DNA from 2 places in the Virgibacillus salidurans genome. Region 1 is predicted to be linked to the other one. Evidence: predicted binding sites of a transcription regulator. Region 1 holds the regulator's gene; the other holds the start of a gene.
What was found. The regulator Rex, encoded in region 1, represses fermentation and respiration genes when NADH is low (regulators of the CRP and FNR family bind a similar motif). The targets are predictions, from matches to a motif close to TTGTGAAATATTTCACAA.
Positions count from the first base shown of each region.

Region 2: the regulator Rex is predicted to act here: its motif matches at 5,316-5,333, upstream of KFZ58_RS01610 (hemerythrin domain-containing protein).

Region 1 covers NZ_CP074373.1:743,952-752,990, forward strand. The annotation lists gene KFZ58_RS04120 (ABC-F family ATP-binding cassette domain-containing protein) at 1-1,669, opposite strand, end outside; gene KFZ58_RS04125 (redox-sensing transcriptional repressor Rex) at 1,891-2,541, shown strand; gene KFZ58_RS04130 (YdiK family protein) at 2,739-2,915, opposite strand; gene KFZ58_RS04135 (CPBP family intramembrane glutamic endopeptidase) at 2,919-3,632, opposite strand; gene groES (co-chaperone GroES) at 3,939-4,223, shown strand; gene groL (chaperonin GroEL) at 4,271-5,911, shown strand; gene KFZ58_RS04150 (heavy metal translocating P-type ATPase) at 6,331-8,445, shown strand; gene KFZ58_RS04155 (glutaredoxin family protein) at 8,578-8,856, shown strand.
Region 2 covers NZ_CP074373.1:280,123-289,161, reverse strand. The annotation lists gene narH (nitrate reductase subunit beta) at 1-488, opposite strand, end outside; gene KFZ58_RS01625 (nitrate reductase subunit alpha) at 478-4,164, opposite strand; gene KFZ58_RS01620 (hypothetical protein) at 4,168-4,440, opposite strand; gene KFZ58_RS01615 (hypothetical protein) at 4,456-4,785, opposite strand; gene KFZ58_RS01610 (hemerythrin domain-containing protein) at 4,816-5,232, opposite strand; gene KFZ58_RS01605 (YjcZ family sporulation protein) at 5,890-6,000, opposite strand; gene KFZ58_RS01600 (Hsp20/alpha crystallin family protein) at 6,268-6,702, shown strand; gene KFZ58_RS01595 (GNAT family N-acetyltransferase) at 6,915-7,355, opposite strand; gene KFZ58_RS01590 (class I SAM-dependent methyltransferase) at 7,387-8,097, opposite strand; gene KFZ58_RS01585 (YppG family protein) at 8,185-8,424, opposite strand; gene KFZ58_RS01580 (DUF2268 domain-containing putative Zn-dependent protease) at 8,579-9,039, shown strand, end outside.

The DNA.
Region 1 (9,039 bases):
CGGTTTTCTGAACGGTTTCTTCTGTTTGCTGCAGTCTGGCTATTTCGGCCTCTTCTTGCTTCTTTTCCATATAATAATCATAATCACCTAAATAAATCGTTATACCACCCGTTTGCATTTCTGCTACTTGATCGGTTATTTTATTAATAAAATAACGGTCATGGGATACGAAAATGATTGTTCCGGGAAAATCAATCAATGCTGCTTCCAGTACCTCTTTACTATCAATATCTAAGTGATTTGTCGGTTCATCCAAAATTAGGAGATTAGCTTTTTGCATCATTAATTTGGCTAACGCAAGACGTGCTTTCTCGCCGCCGCTTAGAGAGTTAACAAGCTTTAACACATCGTCACCGGAAAAAAGGAAATTCCCTAAAACGGTTCGAATGTCCTTCTCATTAACATTTGGATACGCGTCCCATAGCTCGAGCAGTACTGTCTTGGAGGAGGATAAATTTGCCTGCTCTTGATCATAATACCCGATTTGCACGTTTGTTCCTGGTTGCACCTGTCCACTAGTGGGTTTCACGCTTCCTAAGATTGCTTTTAACAATGTTGTTTTCCCAACACCATTTGGCCCGATCAAAGCAATTCGTTCACCCCTGTTCACATGCAGATTTACACTTGAAAATAAATTACCGCTCTCTTCCTCATAGCGAAACGATAGATCGTCTATTTTAAGGACATCATTGCCGCTTCTTCTATTAATCTGGAAAGAGAAATTTGCTGAAATCTCAGCGCCTAATGGTTTATCTAATTTTTCCATCTTCTGCAGCTGTTTCCTGCGGCTTTGTGCGCGTTTTGTTGTCGATGCACGGGCAATATTACGCTGGATAAAATCTTCCATTTTGTTAATTTCGGTTTGCTGTTTCTCAAATTCGTTTAATTCCTTCTCATAATCAATGGCTTTTTGCTCTAGATATTTGCTGTAGCTCCCATGGTATTTCTTCGTTTTATGGCGGGAAATTTCATAAACAATAGCCACCGTTTTATCTAGAAAATAACGATCATGGGAAACAATCACTACCGCACCGGGATAGCTCATAAGATAGTTTTCCAGCCACCCAAGTGTATCAATATCCAAATGGTTTGTTGGCTCATCTAATAGGAGCAGTTCCGGTTTTTTTAATAAAAGTTGTCCTAATGCCAGGCGTGTCTTTTGCCCGCCGCTGAGTTCATTAATAGGTGTGTTGTAATCATAATCCTGAAAATTCAAGCCGGTCAGCACTGCCTTGATATCTGCTTCATAGGTGTAGCCACCCTCGTTTTGAAACGTTTGTTGCAACTTATCATAATCCTGCAGAAGTTTTTCATAATGTGTGCCGGAGAGTTCTGATGCTTGTTCCATTTTTCGTTCCATGGCTCTGAGTTCCTGTTCTTGAGCGGTTAAGTGCTGGAATACATCAGCCATTTCATCCCAAATTGTTTTTACAGAATCTAAAGCTGTATGCTGCGATAAATATCCGATCGTAAGGTTTTTTGGCCTAAATAATTCACCTTCGTCATAGGTTAACTCGCTGGCCATAATTTTGAGTAACGTCGATTTACCTGAACCGTTTCTCCCAACAATAGCTATTCGATCATTGCTTTTCACTTCAAGTTTTACATTTGATAAAATTTCATCAGCCCCGAAAGATTTCGAAAGCTCATTTAATTGCATTACTATCATTTCGTTCACCTCATCTACCCCAGTGTATCGCACTCAGAATCTTTGGGGCAACAATTGTGAAATTAATCACGACTTTCTCTGAGATTTCTGCTAAAATGAGGGGTAGACCATTAGAAGGCAGTTAAGAAAGTATAAAATACTTTCTTACTGCATAAGTGCAACTAAGGCTGTCACCCAAAAGCTTGGTGCAACCAAGTTTTCTAACGAAGAGAGGAATAACTATGGATCAGAATAAGATACCACAGGCAACAGCGAAGCGTTTACCTTTATATTATCGATTTTTAAATAATTTAAACCATCAGGGGAAGTCACGCGTCTCTTCAAAAGAACTTAGTGAAGCAGTAAAGGTAGATTCGGCAACGATTCGAAGGGACTTTTCCTACTTTGGGGCATTAGGAAAAAAGGGCTATGGCTATAATGTGGAATATTTGCTTGGATTTTTCCGCAAGACATTGGATCAAGATGAGGTGACTGACGTAGCCTTAATTGGTGTAGGGAATTTAGGAACTGCTTTTTTACATTATAATTTTATGAAAAACAATAATATCCGGATAAAAATGGCTTTTGATACAGACAGGGATAAAGCGGATACAGATATTGGCGGAGTGCCGATCTATCATATAGATGATTTGGAAGCGAAAATGGAGGCTATAAAAGTAGTGATTTTAACAATACCCGCAAGTGAAGCGGAGGGAATTACCGGACGATTGGTGGAGCAGGGAATATCAGGAATTCTTAACTTTACACCTGCACGCCTGACCGTACCACATTATATTCGTGTACATCATATTGATTTGGCTGTTGAACTACAGGCGCTTGTGTACTTTCTGAAGCATTATCCATTAGAGAGGAAGGGCGAGCTGGATTCGTAGTGGTTGGAAAGCGCGAACTCAAGCGAGAGGCACCTCAAATTCGAGCGAGGATCGTGGCAACTCGAGCGGGAGCACCTGCAAATAATTAAAGTGGCTGAAAATATTGGATTTTACACAACAATAGGGATACAAATCAGTCTGATTTGTATCCCTAAATATTTTCTCCGTTTAACTGAATCCGTTACGCAGATTCAGTTCTACTTCTTTTTCTTTGCCCGAAAGTGGTCGGATAACATTCTAAATCCTACACCGAAATCAAGTGTAGCAACAAGTGCAAAAATGATGGTTGTAAAATCCCATGTTGAATCCCCAAATTGAGTTGCTAGATATATGAATCCTATACCCATGGCAAAATAAATGATTGCCATACCCATAAATTAACCTCCTAAAAAGATCATCTGCATCTGTTCCAGTTCTCGCTGCATCCGTTCAATGTCCTCCGGAGTCAAACCGAATTGTGCGGCAACGACAATGGTGTTCATTGCCGCATGTACGATAATAGGTACAAGAATCCGCTTTGTCTTCACATAGAGAAAGGCAAAGACAAACCCCATCGAAGCATAAATTAGGAGGTGTGTAGGATCTAAATGAATAAACCCGAATATTAGAGCAGACAATAACGCCGCGATAAAGAAGTTAGTCCGTGCATAAAATTGACCAAAAATAATTTTACGGAAGATAATTTCTTCTAACACAGGTGCTATTATCGCAGGGATAATCATAAATAGTGGCGCAGCACGTGAAATATCCATGATCTGTTGTGTATTCTCAGAGCCAGGGTCGATTCCAAGCAGTTCTATTTCAATCGTAGCAGCAAGACCTTGAGCTAGGAAGGCCATAAACACCCCAATTATTGACCATCCAATCATAGCCCCAATGGGAGCGGCCTCACGTGAATTTCCGGTTTTCATATCAGGTCTTAATAAGAAAAGCACAACCACAAGCGCCAAAGCAAAGCTTATAATTGACCAGTAAATAACAGCATCGAATTCACTTATAGGGAGAACTAAGTACAGGATGGGCGCAAAAATAACCCCCGAAAACTGCATAATAAGATAGGTTAAAATGACCCACCAATATCGTTTTGGCAAAATATAACGACTCCTTTAAAAATATATGTACTACTAGTGTATGTTTCATCTAAAGATCTATTTACAATCATACATTTTATCACAGTTTTCCCTCAGATAATAATAGAACGTCTCAGGGGAGTACCCGAACAGTGCCTGTCACGCCCCGTATTTTGTCGAATGTCGTCATACTAAACTAAAAAATTAGTATCACATTATACTTGCATTTTTAGAAAGAATTATTTATTATATTAATTGGGATTAGCACTCGGAGCATAAGAGTGCTAACATGAACAAAAATGATATGGAATTAAGGAGGCTTTCCACATGATTAAACCACTAGGAGATCGCGTAATCATCGAGCTTGTTGAGCAAGAAGAAAAGACTGCAAGCGGTATTGTACTTCCAGACTCTGCACAAGAAAAACCGCAAGAAGGTAAAGTAGTTGCAGTTGGTTCCGGACGAGTAACTGATAATGGTGAAAAAGTTGCTCCAGAAGTTGCACAAGGGGATGCTATTATCTTCTCCAAATTTGCAGGTACGGAAGTGAAATACGAAGGCAAGGAATACTTAATTCTTCGTGAGAATGATATTTTAGCTGTCATTAGCTAAGAAATAATAAAAATTTTCGGACTAGAATAGAAGGAGGAAATTTTCATATGGCTAAACAACTTAAATTTAATGAAGACGCACGTCGCGCAATGCTTCGTGGTGTAGATACATTAGCAGATGCTGTAAAAGTAACACTCGGACCAAAAGGCCGTAATGTTGTATTAGATAAAAAATTCGGTTCTCCATTAATTACAAATGATGGTGTAACAATCGCAAAAGAAATCGAACTGGAAGATGCATTTGAAAATATGGGTGCACAGCTTGTATCCGAAGTAGCATCTAAAACGAATGATGTTGCCGGTGACGGTACAACAACAGCTACAGTACTTGCACAAGCAATGATCACAGAAGGTTTGAAAAACGTAACTTCAGGTGCAAATCCAGTAGGCATCCGTCGCGGGATTGAAAAAGCAGTAGAAGTTGCTGTAAAAGAATTGCAAACCATCGCAGAACCAATTGACAGCAAAGAATCGATTGCTCAAGTTGCATCCGTTTCATCCGGTGACGAAGAAGTCGGAAGCCTGATTTCTGAAGCGATGGAACGCGTTGGTAATGACGGTGTTATCACGATTGAAGAGTCAAAAGGATTCAACACAGAACTTGAAGTTGTTGAAGGTATGCAATTTGACCGTGGCTATGCATCTCCATACATGGTTTCAGACCAGGATAAAATGGAAGCAGTCCTGGAAGATCCATATATTTTAATTACCGATAAGAAAATCGGAAATATCCAGGAAGTATTGCCAATTCTGGAACAGGTTGTACAACAAAGCAGACCGCTTCTAATTATTGCTGAAGATGTTGAAGGAGAAGCACTTGCAACATTAGTTGTGAATAAACTCCGCGGAACATTTAATGCAGTAGCTGTAAAAGCACCTGGATTTGGCGACCGTCGTAAAGCAATGCTTGAAGATATCGCAACATTAACCGGTGCAGAAGTAATTACAGAAGATCTTGGTCTGGATCTTAAGAGCACAGAAATGGAACAATTAGGACGTGCTTCTAAGATTGTTGTTACGAAAGAACATACAACAATTGTAGAAGGATCCGGAAATCCTGAAACCATTTCCTCCCGTGTAGGGCAAATCCGTGCACAAGCAGAGGAAACTACTTCTGATTTTGATAAAGAAAAACTACAAGAACGCCTGGCTAAATTAGCTGGTGGTGTAGCGGTGATCAAAGTCGGTGCTGCAACTGAAACGGAATTGAAAGAACGTAAACTGCGTATTGAAGATGCGTTAAACTCTACACGTGCAGCAGTTCAAGAAGGTATCGTTTCCGGTGGTGGTACAGCACTTGTGAATGTTTACAAGAAAGTAAGTGATTTAACACTTGACGGTGATGAATCAACAGGTGCCAGCATCGTACTTCGTGCACTGGAAGAGCCTGTACGCCAAATCGCCCACAACGCTGGTCTTGAAGGATCAATCGTTGTTGAGCGTCTAAAAGGCGAAGAAGTTGGCGTAGGTTACGACGCTGCAAATGTCCAATGGGTAAACATGGTTGACGCTGGAATTGTTGACCCGGCAAAAGTGGTACGTTATGCACTTCAAAACGCTGCATCTGTAGCAGCAATGTTCCTAACAACCGAAGCTGTAGTCGCAGACAAGCCTGAAGAAGATGGCGGCGCTGCTGGCGGCGGAATGCCTGACATGGGCGGTATGGGTGGAATGGGCGGCATGATGTAAACATGTCTCCATGCCTGTGATGACAGGCCTTTGCCTTTATGCAAAATTGAAAACCTTACAAAATTAAATATAAAGGACGTTTTCGTAGAAGCTGATAATTTTTACGGAGACGTCCTTTTTTCTTTTTATTTACATATGTCTTTTAACCAGAAAGAAAAAGGGTATAAACAAGAGATGGAAATGTAGGCACAACTCATATAAATCGGTATACTAGGGTTTACTAGTTGCGAAAAAACACTCAAAAAGAAATAAAGCATTAGTCACCATAGCTAAAAATAGTCTTGTCAAATGAAGATAGTTTTTCTTTTCAGTTTTAAAATTACCCTACATAGGTATAGTATGATATAGTAGAAATAAGGAATGGATATTTGTGCAACATATGGAAGGACAAACAAAATAATTTAGAAGGAGTGATATTAATGGCAAAACATGAAGACGAAAAACATAAGCACAGCGAACACAACCACCATAACCATGACCATCACCATCATGATGGTGAAGAACATACCCATGACAGTCATCAAAGTCATGCGCATGGCCATGGTAGTCATGGGGGACATGACCATGGCGGTCACGGAGGTCATGGGCATCATGATCATGGAGATATGATCGGAGATTTTAAGAAACGATTCTTTATTTCTTTAATTATTACCATTCCAATTCTCGCTTTATCGCCTATGATTCAAACCTTTATAGGGGTTGATTGGCGTTTTGCTGGTGATATGTTTATTTTATTTGCATTATCAACAGTCGTATTCTTCTATGGTGGCTGGCCATTTATAACAGGTGGAATTAGTGAGTTGAAAGATAAGAATTCTGGAATGATGACACTCATTGCTCTTGCTATTACCATAGCGTACGGATATAGTACCATGGTTGTATTTGGCTGGGAAGGCAATCAGTTATTCTGGGAACTGGCAACATTGGTCGATATTATGTTACTCGGTCACTGGATTGAAATGCGGTCGGTGATGGGTGCATCTAACGCGCTTGAACAGCTGGTGAAACTTATGCCAAACGAAGCACATCGATTAGATGATAATGATCAAGTACAGGATGTGCCTTTATCAGAGTTGAAAAATAATGACAGGGTACTTATAAAACCGGGCGAAAAGATCCCTGTAGACGGAACGATTTTTGATGGGAATTCAGCTATTGATGAATCTATGCTTACGGGGGAATCCGTTCCGGTTGAAAAAGATAAAGGTGATGAAGTTATCGGCGGATCGATTAATAAGGAAGGCTCCCTTACCGTACAGGTTGAAAAAACGGGGGAAGATTCCTATTTATCACAGGTTATTACAATGGTAAGGGAAGCACAGGAATCAAAATCCAGAACACAGGATTTGACGAACCGCGCGGCTAAGTGGTTATTTTACCTTGCACTAGCTGCCGGCTTTGCGACCTTATTTATTTGGTTGCTCTTGGGGTACTCTTTTGATGTTGCCATTGAACGGATGGTTACCGTTATGGTTATTACCTGTCCGCATGCGCTCGGACTCGCAGCACCTCTTGTTGTAGCAGTTTCTACATCTATTTCTGCCAAAAAAGGATTGTTAATCCGGAACCGTGCTAATTTTGAAGGGGCACGTAATTTGAATGCAGTTGTTTTTGATAAAACAGGTACACTGACAAAAGGTGAATTTGGTGTAACTAATATCGTGCCTAGTGAGGGATATAACGAAGGAGATCTTTTGAAATATGCTTCCACTGTAGAACAAAACTCTGAACATCCGATAGCAACCGGGATTGTGAAGGAAGCGAAGGAACAAGAGGTTGCTTTAGGAAATTTAACTGATTTCGAGTCCATAACAGGAAAAGGAATTCAAGGGAAAGTGGATGGAAGAAAAGTAAATGTTGTCAGTCCGGGTTATGTAAGTGATAATAATTTTAGTTACGATCAGCAGTTGTTTAATGAAATGTCAGAAGAGGGAAAGACCGTTGTATTTGTACTGGTCGAGGATGAATTAGCCGGTATGGTTGCACTTGCCGATATGGTTCGTGAGACTGCCAAAGAAGCAATCGCATCATTAAAAAAAGAGGGCGTTCATTCGATTATGCTTACAGGTGACAATAAGAAAGTAGCAAACTGGGTGGCAAAACAACTGGGTATCGATGAAGTCTATGCAGAAGTTTTACCGGATGATAAAGCGAATCAGGTGAAACAAATACAAGCAAAAGGCTGGAAGGTTGCGATGACGGGTGATGGGGTAAATGACGCACCTGCCTTGGCAACAGCTGATTTGGGGATTGCTATTGGCGCAGGTACGGATGTAGCAATGGAAACAGCTGATGTGGTGCTTGTGAAAAGCAACCCAAACGATGTTGTGGCATTAATGGATTTATCGAAAAAAACGTATCGAAAAATGGTCCAGAATCTCTGGTGGGCAACAGGTTATAATATTTTTGCCATACCACTGGCAGCAGGTGTCCTAGCACCCATTGGCATTGTACTAAGTCCTGCAGTAGGGGCAGTATTGATGAGTTTGAGTACCATTATTGTTGCGATCAATGCAAAACTATTAAAAGCTTAAGTAATGTCATTAAACAGCTATTTAAGTAAAACTCTAGCGTGAGGTTATTGTAGTAAAATCACGCTAGATCTTTCCGAAGAAGACATGGAGTTTATTATAGAAGTAAAAGAATAAGCAATAGGGGTTAGAGATATGGCTAAATATCATCTGGAAATCTACACGAGACCTACTTGTTCGGATTGCCAGGATTTGAAAAAATTCTTGGAAAGTCATCGTATTCCGAACAAACAATATGATTTAGCAAAACAACCATCAAAAGAAAAAGATCTTATAAATATAACGGGAAATAGAATCGTACCAGCACTTGTATTTTCTGATCCATCCCTTTTGAGGTTAGTGAGAAAGCCAAAAAGCATGATTGGGTTTGAAAGGAATAAGGATGAAATAAAGAGGCTGTTAAATGTAGGATAGCTAATATCATTATGATTAGAGCGGGAGTATTTTTGGCTAAATACCCTCCCTCCCTCCCTCCCTCCCTCCCTCCCTAGCTAGGTATGGTAATTATGAATAAGGTGTAATTTAACCTTTTCCTGGTTTTTTGTTGACAATAATACCATTCGGGGGTATAGTGTAAGTATAAAAGAAAAGGAAGTG
Region 2 (9,039 bases), 460 kb from region 1:
TGCAATTCCTGCACGTTTGGATCAAGTGGAACGATTTCACTTCCACCTGCCAAGTCGTCATCCCAGTTAGAGCCCCACTCCGGTTTATCCATAAATTTACCGGTGATCATCGACTTTGGTCTGGCGACAGGAAGATTTTCCGATTTCGGGCTGTGAATCAGATTGTCATAATCGTAAGTCCATGGTTCATAGTAGTCTTCCATGGTGGCCATATCCGGGTTATAAAAGATGTTGGCCAGTTTGGTGATCGGGCCTCCTGCTTTAAGTTTTAGCTTCCCATTCTTTAATTCCCAGCCACCTTTGAAGCGATCAGTATCTTCCCATTGTTTCGGATAGCCTGGTCCCGGGCGTGTTTCTACGTTATTAAACCACATATATTCTGTTCCCGGGCGGTTTGTCCATGTGTTTTTACAGGTTACCGAACACGTGTGACAGCCAATACATTTGTCAAGGTGCATTACCATTGCAACTTGTGCTTTAATTCTCAAGCCAATCTACCTCCTTCAATTTTCGTATCACGGCGACGGTATCGCGTTGATGACCAGTCGGACCGTAGTAATTAAATCCATAGCTTAGTTGTGAATAACCACCGATCATATGCGTCGGTTTTAAAGAAATTCGTGTAACACTGTTATGTGTACCACCGCGTTTTTTATTGATTGCAGTTCCCGGCACACCAAGCGTTCGATCCTGGGCATGATGCATGTAAGCCAACCCTTTTGGAATTCGGTATGTTAGTACCACTCTTGCCGAAATCACGCCATTTCTGTTATAAACTTCAATCCAATCATTATCTTTAAGTCCGATCGAATTACCGTCTTTTTCATTCATCCAAACGGTCTGCCAGCCTCTAAATAACTGGGCCATTGCCGTCGTATCCGTGAACATGGTATGAATGCCCCATTTTTGGTGTGGGGTTAAATACCTTACCGTAATCGAATCTCCGTTGCTGGCGACCCCTTTTTCATTCGCTAAGAATGGTCCATGGTTTAATGGCGGTAAATATAAAGGTAATCCTTCACCGAAATCAAGCATCATCTCATGATCCAGATAAAAACTCTGCCGCCCTGTCAGCGTATGCCACGGAAGTTTATATTCCGTATTGACGGTAAATGGTGAATAACGCCGATTGTCTTTCTCCAAGCCGCTCCATACCGGTGTTGAAATAGCATGCTGCGGACGAGCAGTTAAGTCATCCAGGGTGAAGGCTTCCTCTTCCCGACCTGATGCAATATCAGATAGGTTCTGACCTGTTTTTTCCTCCAGCGATTTCCACCCTTCCACAGCCCGTTTCCCGTTTGTCGCTCCAGACATTAATAGGATGGCCTCAATTGCCTGTTTGTCGGTATAAAGATCAGGATGTCCTTTGCCAATTCCATCTCTTTTTGATAAACCAAGACGGCTTTCTAATTCGTTGTAAACACCCTCACCCTTTATTTTTACGCCTTTTGCCCCATAGCCTTTTTTAATTTCAGGGCCAATTGTCGTCATTTGCTGGTACACATTCGGGTAATCGCGTTTAACGATTTGGAAGTTCGGCATTGTTTTCCCCGGAATTGCTTCAACTTCACCTTTGCGCCAATCCTTAATTTTTCCAAGCGGTTGGGCAATCTGTCCTGTGGAATCATGACCAAGTGGTGTCATCATTAACTCCTCTGTCGGCGGCAGATGTTCTTCTGCAAGCTCAGAGAAGACCTTCGCAATCTCCCGGAATGTATTCCAATCACTTTTGGATTGCCATGGCGGTGAAATAGCTGCATTAAACGGATGGACGAATGGATGCATATCGGTACTGCTTATATCGAATTTCTCGTACCATGTTGCAGCAGGCAATACAATATCTGAAAACAATCCTGAACTCGTCATCCGAAAGTCAACACTGACAAAAAGGTCGACTTTCCCTTCAGGTGCTTTCCCTTCTGCGTTTACTACCTCAGGCTGCCATGAATCTTCCGGATCTGTTAAAACTTGATCTTCGCCGCCAATTAAATGCTTCGCGAAATATTCATGACCTTTCCCGCTGTCTCCAAGTAAGTTCGAACGCCAATTGAAGAATACTCTTGGGAAGTTCTTTGGATCATCCGGATTTTCTATTGCCCAATCCACTTTCCCGTCCTTAATTTGCTTAACAACGTCATCGATGATTTCCTGATCACTATCTGCCCCGCGCTCCCTGCTATCCTTGACCATGTCAATGGAGTTTTGTGTAAACTGCGGGAAGGAAGGAAGCCACCCGAGTCTTGCTGACATAGCGTTGATATCTGCTGGATGCATGTTGTTATACTTACTACCCCAGCTGGACTGAGTCTGATCATCATTTACATCCACTTCATACCGGAATTGATCTGTTGCAAAATAGAACCAGGATGTTCCGTTTTGATGACGCGGCGGTTTTATCCAGTCTCCGGCAAACGCAACCTGTTGCCAACCTTCCAGCGGGCGAACTTTTTCCTGGCCTACGTAATGAGCCCAGCCACCGCCATTGACTCCTTGAGATCCTGTCAATAAAACCAGGTTGAGAATAGCGCGGTAAATTTGATCACTATTGTACCAATGATTTGTTCCGCCCCCCATTGCTATCATCGATTTACCATTTGTCCGCGCAGCATTATCTGCAAATTCCTTGGCAATCTTGATGACATGATTTTTATTAACACTTGTAATCCCTTCCTGCCATGCAGGTGTAAATGGCTTCGGATCATCATAATCTAATGGGTAATCTCCCGGGAGGTCTCTGCCTACACCTGTATGGGCCATCATCAAATCATACACTGTCGTAACCTTGAGCACATTCCCATGATGATCATTTATATATTTTACCGGCACACCACGTTTAACGGTGTCGCCATTCTGTTGAGCAAAATTCGGGAAAGTCACCATCGCTGTTTCATCGGATTGATGAATGAAACTTAACTCTGGATCAATCTCTGTTCCATCTTCTTTTTCCAGATTTAAATTCCACTTATTCCCTCCGTCCCAGCGGAAACCTTCTGTACCATTTGGCGCAACCAATTCATTCGTACTCACGTCCCACACAAGCGGCTTCCACTCACCAAGTTCCTGTGTATCTTCGATATCTGAGGATCGCAGGAATCGATCAGATCGGCAGTCCGTCTCACTCTCGTTTAATGTAACGAGAAAAGGCAAGTCCGTGAACCGTTTAACATAATCGATAAAATAAGGTATTTGCTGCTTCACATAAAATTCTTTCAGGATTACATGCGTCATCGCCATCGCCAGTGCAGCATCTGTTCCAGCTTTTGCCGGCATCCAGATGTCGGCAAATTTCTCATATTCCGCATAATCCGGGCTGACACCAACGACTTTCGTTCCGTTATATCTTGCTTCTACCATGAAATGTGCATCCGGCGTCCTTGTTTGTGGCAAATTGGTCCCCCAAATAATAAAGTATTTGCAGTTATACCAATCAGCACTTTCTGGTACATCCGTTTGTTCACCCCATACTTGTGGTGAAGCTGGTGGCAGGTCAGCATACCAATCATAGAAGCTTAAAATGGTTCCTCCAACTAAAGAAAGAAAACGTGTCCCTGCCGCATAGCTCACCATGGACATTGCCGGTATTGGACTAAAACCCACAATACGGTCAGGTCCATACGCTTTAATGGTGTAAATGGATGCACTGGCAATGATTTGGCAAACTTCTTTCCAATCCGCACGAATAAATCCCCCTTTACCACGAGATTTCACATATTTATCCCGTTTTACCGGATCACTCGCAATATTCTCCCAGGCAGCTACAGGATCATAGCCTTCATCACGTTCTGCTTTCCACATCTCATATAAGTCACCGCGGATATATGGATATTTCACTCTAACCGGGCTGTATGTATACCAGGAAAAGCTCGCTCCCCTTGGACAGCCACGTGGTTCATATTCCGGGAAGTCATCTCCAGTTGTCGGATAATCGGTTTGCTGTGTTTCCGATGTAATGATCCCGTCTTTCACGTAAATTTTCCAGCTGCAGGAACCGGTGCAATTGACCCCATGTGTAGATCGTACCACTTTGTCATATTGCCATCTGCGGCGGTAAATATCTTCTGAATCCCTTGGACGAGGACTTTCCTCTGTAAATCCATCATTAATCCGATTTCCTTTTTTCAAATGCTTTAGCTGGTCCAATAATTTATTTGTTCGTTTCACCATTCGTTATTCGCTCCCTCCGGCACCTGAGTCGATTGGATTAAAGCGTTCTCCGTGAATACGAAAAGTCCCTGTTCCCTCTTCCAATTCTTCCAGGAAAACCTTTAACGTCGGCGCATTTGCCGCAACCAATATCAACCGCTCCAATGTATCAAGATCATTCATCTCGTAAATGGATTCAATAATCCCTGGAGATAGATCACCAAACCGCATTCGTAATACGTAAATCAAATCTTCCCGGTCCTGAACAAATTCTGCATCCTCTTCAAAACCAAACAATTGAATTCCTCCTTTTTAAACTTTTGACTTAGGGTTCATCATTTTGAAATAATCAGCAACCATGACTTCTTGACACTTATCCGCAGTCGATTTCACAAATCCCTCTAGTTCGGTACTTTGCTCCTCTATTGCTTCAAATGTAAAAAATTGTTCTTCTTGATGTGCAAATTGATCACCAAACTTTAATCGAATATGAAGCCCGGTCTCCTCTTTGATTGCATCTGCTTGAATATCATACGTATGAACATTATGGAGTTCTTCAAATTTACCGGTTATATACCAATAAAGATCCGGCGATATCACCCTTAACGACTTTCTTCTCCGGTGCTGTTTATCTTCATTCATGGACTATCCCTCCCTATGAATGACTTTATATTAATGATTTGGTAAAATTCTTTCTTCCTCTTGATTATGCAGTAAATCGACAAGAACTAAAGCCTGGAACCGCTGCAGGACCGCATCACTAAATCCATCCGAATCCAATATCTCCTTAATTTCTTTAACAAGCATTCGCAAAAGATCATGATCGCGGGTCAGCTCAATAATGGAATCTTTTAATTCCGGTGACTCCTCAACCAAGTCCTTATATAATCCTTCTTCTTCCGAGTCCGCGTGTTGCAGTGTTCTTGTTTCCCAATGTTCAACGGCAACATAAGCTGTTTCCAATGCCTTTTCTTCCTGCCCGTTCTTTAAAAGGAACTCGAGAATTTCGTTTAATTCTTCCGCCTCATTTAGCGCTGCTTCATGAATGGCAGAGTGACTATCTATATGTTTCAAACCTGGACCTGACATGTAACATTCACTCCTCTTCTTTTCCTGAAATGTAGATATTCCTAGTATTACTTTTCATTGTAAACAACACAGGGGAAAATAAGCTGTGACAAACGTCACAACTTTTCATTTTTTCTCCTATAATTCTGGATCTTTTTGTAAGTTCTATTGCTTTTAAACCTTCGCAGTTAATATAGAATGTAACATTATGCGCAATACTCTCCGCCGTCCGGGATCGTTCCGGGTAGTCGGACTAGCGATAGCAACGAAACTGTTTCGTTTATTAAAAATAATATATAATAATCCAATGCTAGCGTAGGAAATACACGGAGACTCCTGTGGGGGCTAAAGGCTAGTGAGACCCCGCAGAGTGGAGCTCGAGGAGGCTCAGGCAGCCGCCCACGGAAAGCGTAGTGTATTTCCATAGCGGGTGAATACACCAACCATTTCCTGCTTCGTCACAGTTTATATCTTGTATGTCAAAACACCCATTTTTAAACAACCTATTGCTCCATTAAAAAAAGACTGACAAGAGTAATCTCGCCAGCCCTTTTAGAGGAGGAATCAGTAATATCACTTACCGTCATATATAATAAAATAAAAGGAGGTAATTATTATTTAACGGCAATTTACAAACGTTTACGGGAGGGAAACTGATATCCTGATCCTAATCAAAATTTAGTAGCCGTATCCACCAGCAAAACCGCCGGCACCAACGATGATTAGCAGGATGAAAAGGACTACAATCAATGCAAATCCTCCACCAGCGCCATATCCACCTACACTCATTTTAACACCTCCTAACCCTAATAGAATATGCAGCACATCATAACCTGCGTGGGTCATCCAATCACTTTTGCCAGAATGGGCTATTAAGAAAAACTACCGCGCATTTTTCCAGAAATCGGATACCGGAGGTCGAATTGATGGAAATCGGCTAAAATCCTGGTTTCTTTATCATAAAAATAGGCGGTGGAAAATTCCGTTTTCATAGTGTTTGCCGAGCAGACCTTTGCATAAGTTATAAGTGTAATCATAGAAAAAGAGGTGAAAAAAATGAGTTCGAATAAATACAATAATAATTCATCGTTTGACGGTCTGATGAAAGGGATGGATTCCTTTCTTAATGATTCCTTTAGAAATTTCAATTCCCTGTTTAGTCGAAGATCATTTGATGTAGATATGTATGAAACAAAATCCGATGTTGTTATTCAGGCGAAATTACCTGGAATCAAACGTGATCAGATTGAACTGGAAATTGTAGGGAACCAGATTCGAATAGCTGTCCAAAATACTACAATCTATGAAGAAATCAATGATAGAGAGAAGCATCAGCACAAAGAACAGTCCGAGCAAAGGATGGAACGCTTCGTCACATTACCGTTTACCATTTCCGAAAAAGAAACAACAGCTGCATATAAAGATGGAGTGTCAAAAATTACTACTCCTATAAATAATGCAAGCAGAAAGTTCATTGATATTGACAAATGACGGTAATACATTAGAAAACTTGGCATACGTTAAAGGGATTCTTATGAAAGCGTACTTTGCTTTCTTAGAAACCCTTATGCTTTGGAGTGCAAGTCTTTATGGCGAGTGCCTTAGTTGCACTTATGCAGACAGGAAAGTTTTGTACTTTCCTGTCTGCCAAAAAAACCGGTGATCCACACAAGCTGGAAAACCGGTTTTTACATCGTTTATCGCTATTCAAGATTTCTCTCCATAAGTGAAGAAACTTCCTGAAAACCAAGCCTCTCATACAAATGTTTCACATGATTCCCGGAATATACATGTAACTGTACTTTCTTATATCCCTCTAATTTCAGTTGTTTGAATGCTCCCTCACATAACTCTTCCGCTATCCCCTGCTTACGGTATTGCGGCAAGACATAAACTTCCGGAATAACCCCGACCATTTCTCCCGTATGATAATCCATTATGCTTCCAACGCCGATCCATCCTTGAATGACATTATTTTCAATAGAAACAAGGTAATATCCGCCGCTCAACAAAAACGGAGATACCATTTGCATTGCTTTCTCCCAGCTTGGTTCAACATGACCCATGGTTGATTCCTTTAATACATCCAAAGCGTGACCAAGTATTTCCTGCGACTCACGAGAAGTGGCTTTTCTAACTGTCATTTGCCATTACATCCCCTTAGGCACTGTATTCCTATATCATGCATCGAAATATCCGAAAACCTAAACTATCTTTATAAACATAGGATAAATGCTCATGCTGTTCGTGAATGGTTAAGTAAGTTTCTTTTATGTTTTCTGACAGGGAGAAATCAGCGGCGTTCTCCACATCATCCCCATCAAATTTCTTTTCATATTTTTCTACACCAATCTGCTTGAAACCACCTTTTTGAAAAGCACTTACCCATTCTGCTTCTGTTCGTAGTGGAGAAACACCATAAAAATCAATGATGGACTTCATGTCTTTTTCCGGAAGTGATTTTTCAAGTACCATTTCAATAGCCAGTAACACGCCATTTGGCTTTAATATCCTTTTCAATTCCGGGATGGCCAAAGTGCCATTTGTAAATTGTATTACCGACTCTGAAAGGACCATATCAAAGAAATCCGTATCAAAAGGGAGATTCTCCACGCTACCCTGCTTCACTTCAATAGGTAATTCTAAGGATAAAAATCTTTGTCTTGCTTTATCTATCATTACTTTGCTGCTATCTATAGAAGTAACACTACATTTATACTGTTCGGCAATGTACGCAGAGGTCTGACCTGTACCGCAGCCAATGTCAAGGATTGATGTTGTATGATCTACATTTTCCTTTGATAGAATTTCCTTTGTCAGTTGCAGTCCCCCAGGATGTGCGCCACCAACACCCATTAATGCCAAATAATCAAGATATGTGTCCACATTCGGGCCCCCTCCCTTATTCAATAACACCTTATGTTGGCAGGAGGGATTTGTTCCGCTATTCCTATATAATCCCCCTTGCTGCTCCTACCTTTTGATAAATTTTGTGATCATAGGACTCACCTGACTATATAGATCCATCACCTGTTTACCAGTACCTGTTATCTTATCAAAATCTAATTTGCCATCATCTGTTTGAAACATGGACATTAAGTTTGATTTAGCGGAACCTCCTGGATCTATAGGTGGTCTGGATCCCCCCTGAGGCCTCTGCGATGGTCTAGGCCCTGGTGGCCTGTGCGGTGGTCTGTTTGGGAATAATGGCATTGGCATATAGATAACACCTCCTAATGAAACGTACTATATATTATTCCAATAGAAAAATTTTGCGAAGGTATCTGTCCTGATTATAAAAAAAGATGCGCAACGTTCGTTGTTCGCGCATAGCATAGTTAGAAAATGTGCAGTTAGGGGTGCTAATATGGGCGTTATTCGGACAGATAAGTGGTTACTGGATTTGTATGATGAGCCAGTCGAACTATGTGAAAAGTTAGTGGATTACTTTGATAATGTTTTAGCTTCCGAAATCTATGAATACTTAACAATGCATGGTATGTATCGTTCTCCTTTCAAAAACGCAGAAGATTTTCTAAAGAAATTAAAGAATAATAACGTATGGAAAACGGTACATAAGGAGAAACGGCAGCTCCAAGAAAAATGGGACGGACCGGATATACCTATCTTTCTTTTTCCATCAGATACAAATAACCAAAAATTAATGCGGGACTCCAATGGAAAATCAGGATTGGCATTCAGCGATAAATTATTCTTATTTATTTCAGAGGATAACGAAGAAGATGAAATAAGAGCATTGTTTACCCATGAATACCACCATGTTTGCCGATTATCCAACTATCAGAAAAACATGAAAGATTTCGTATT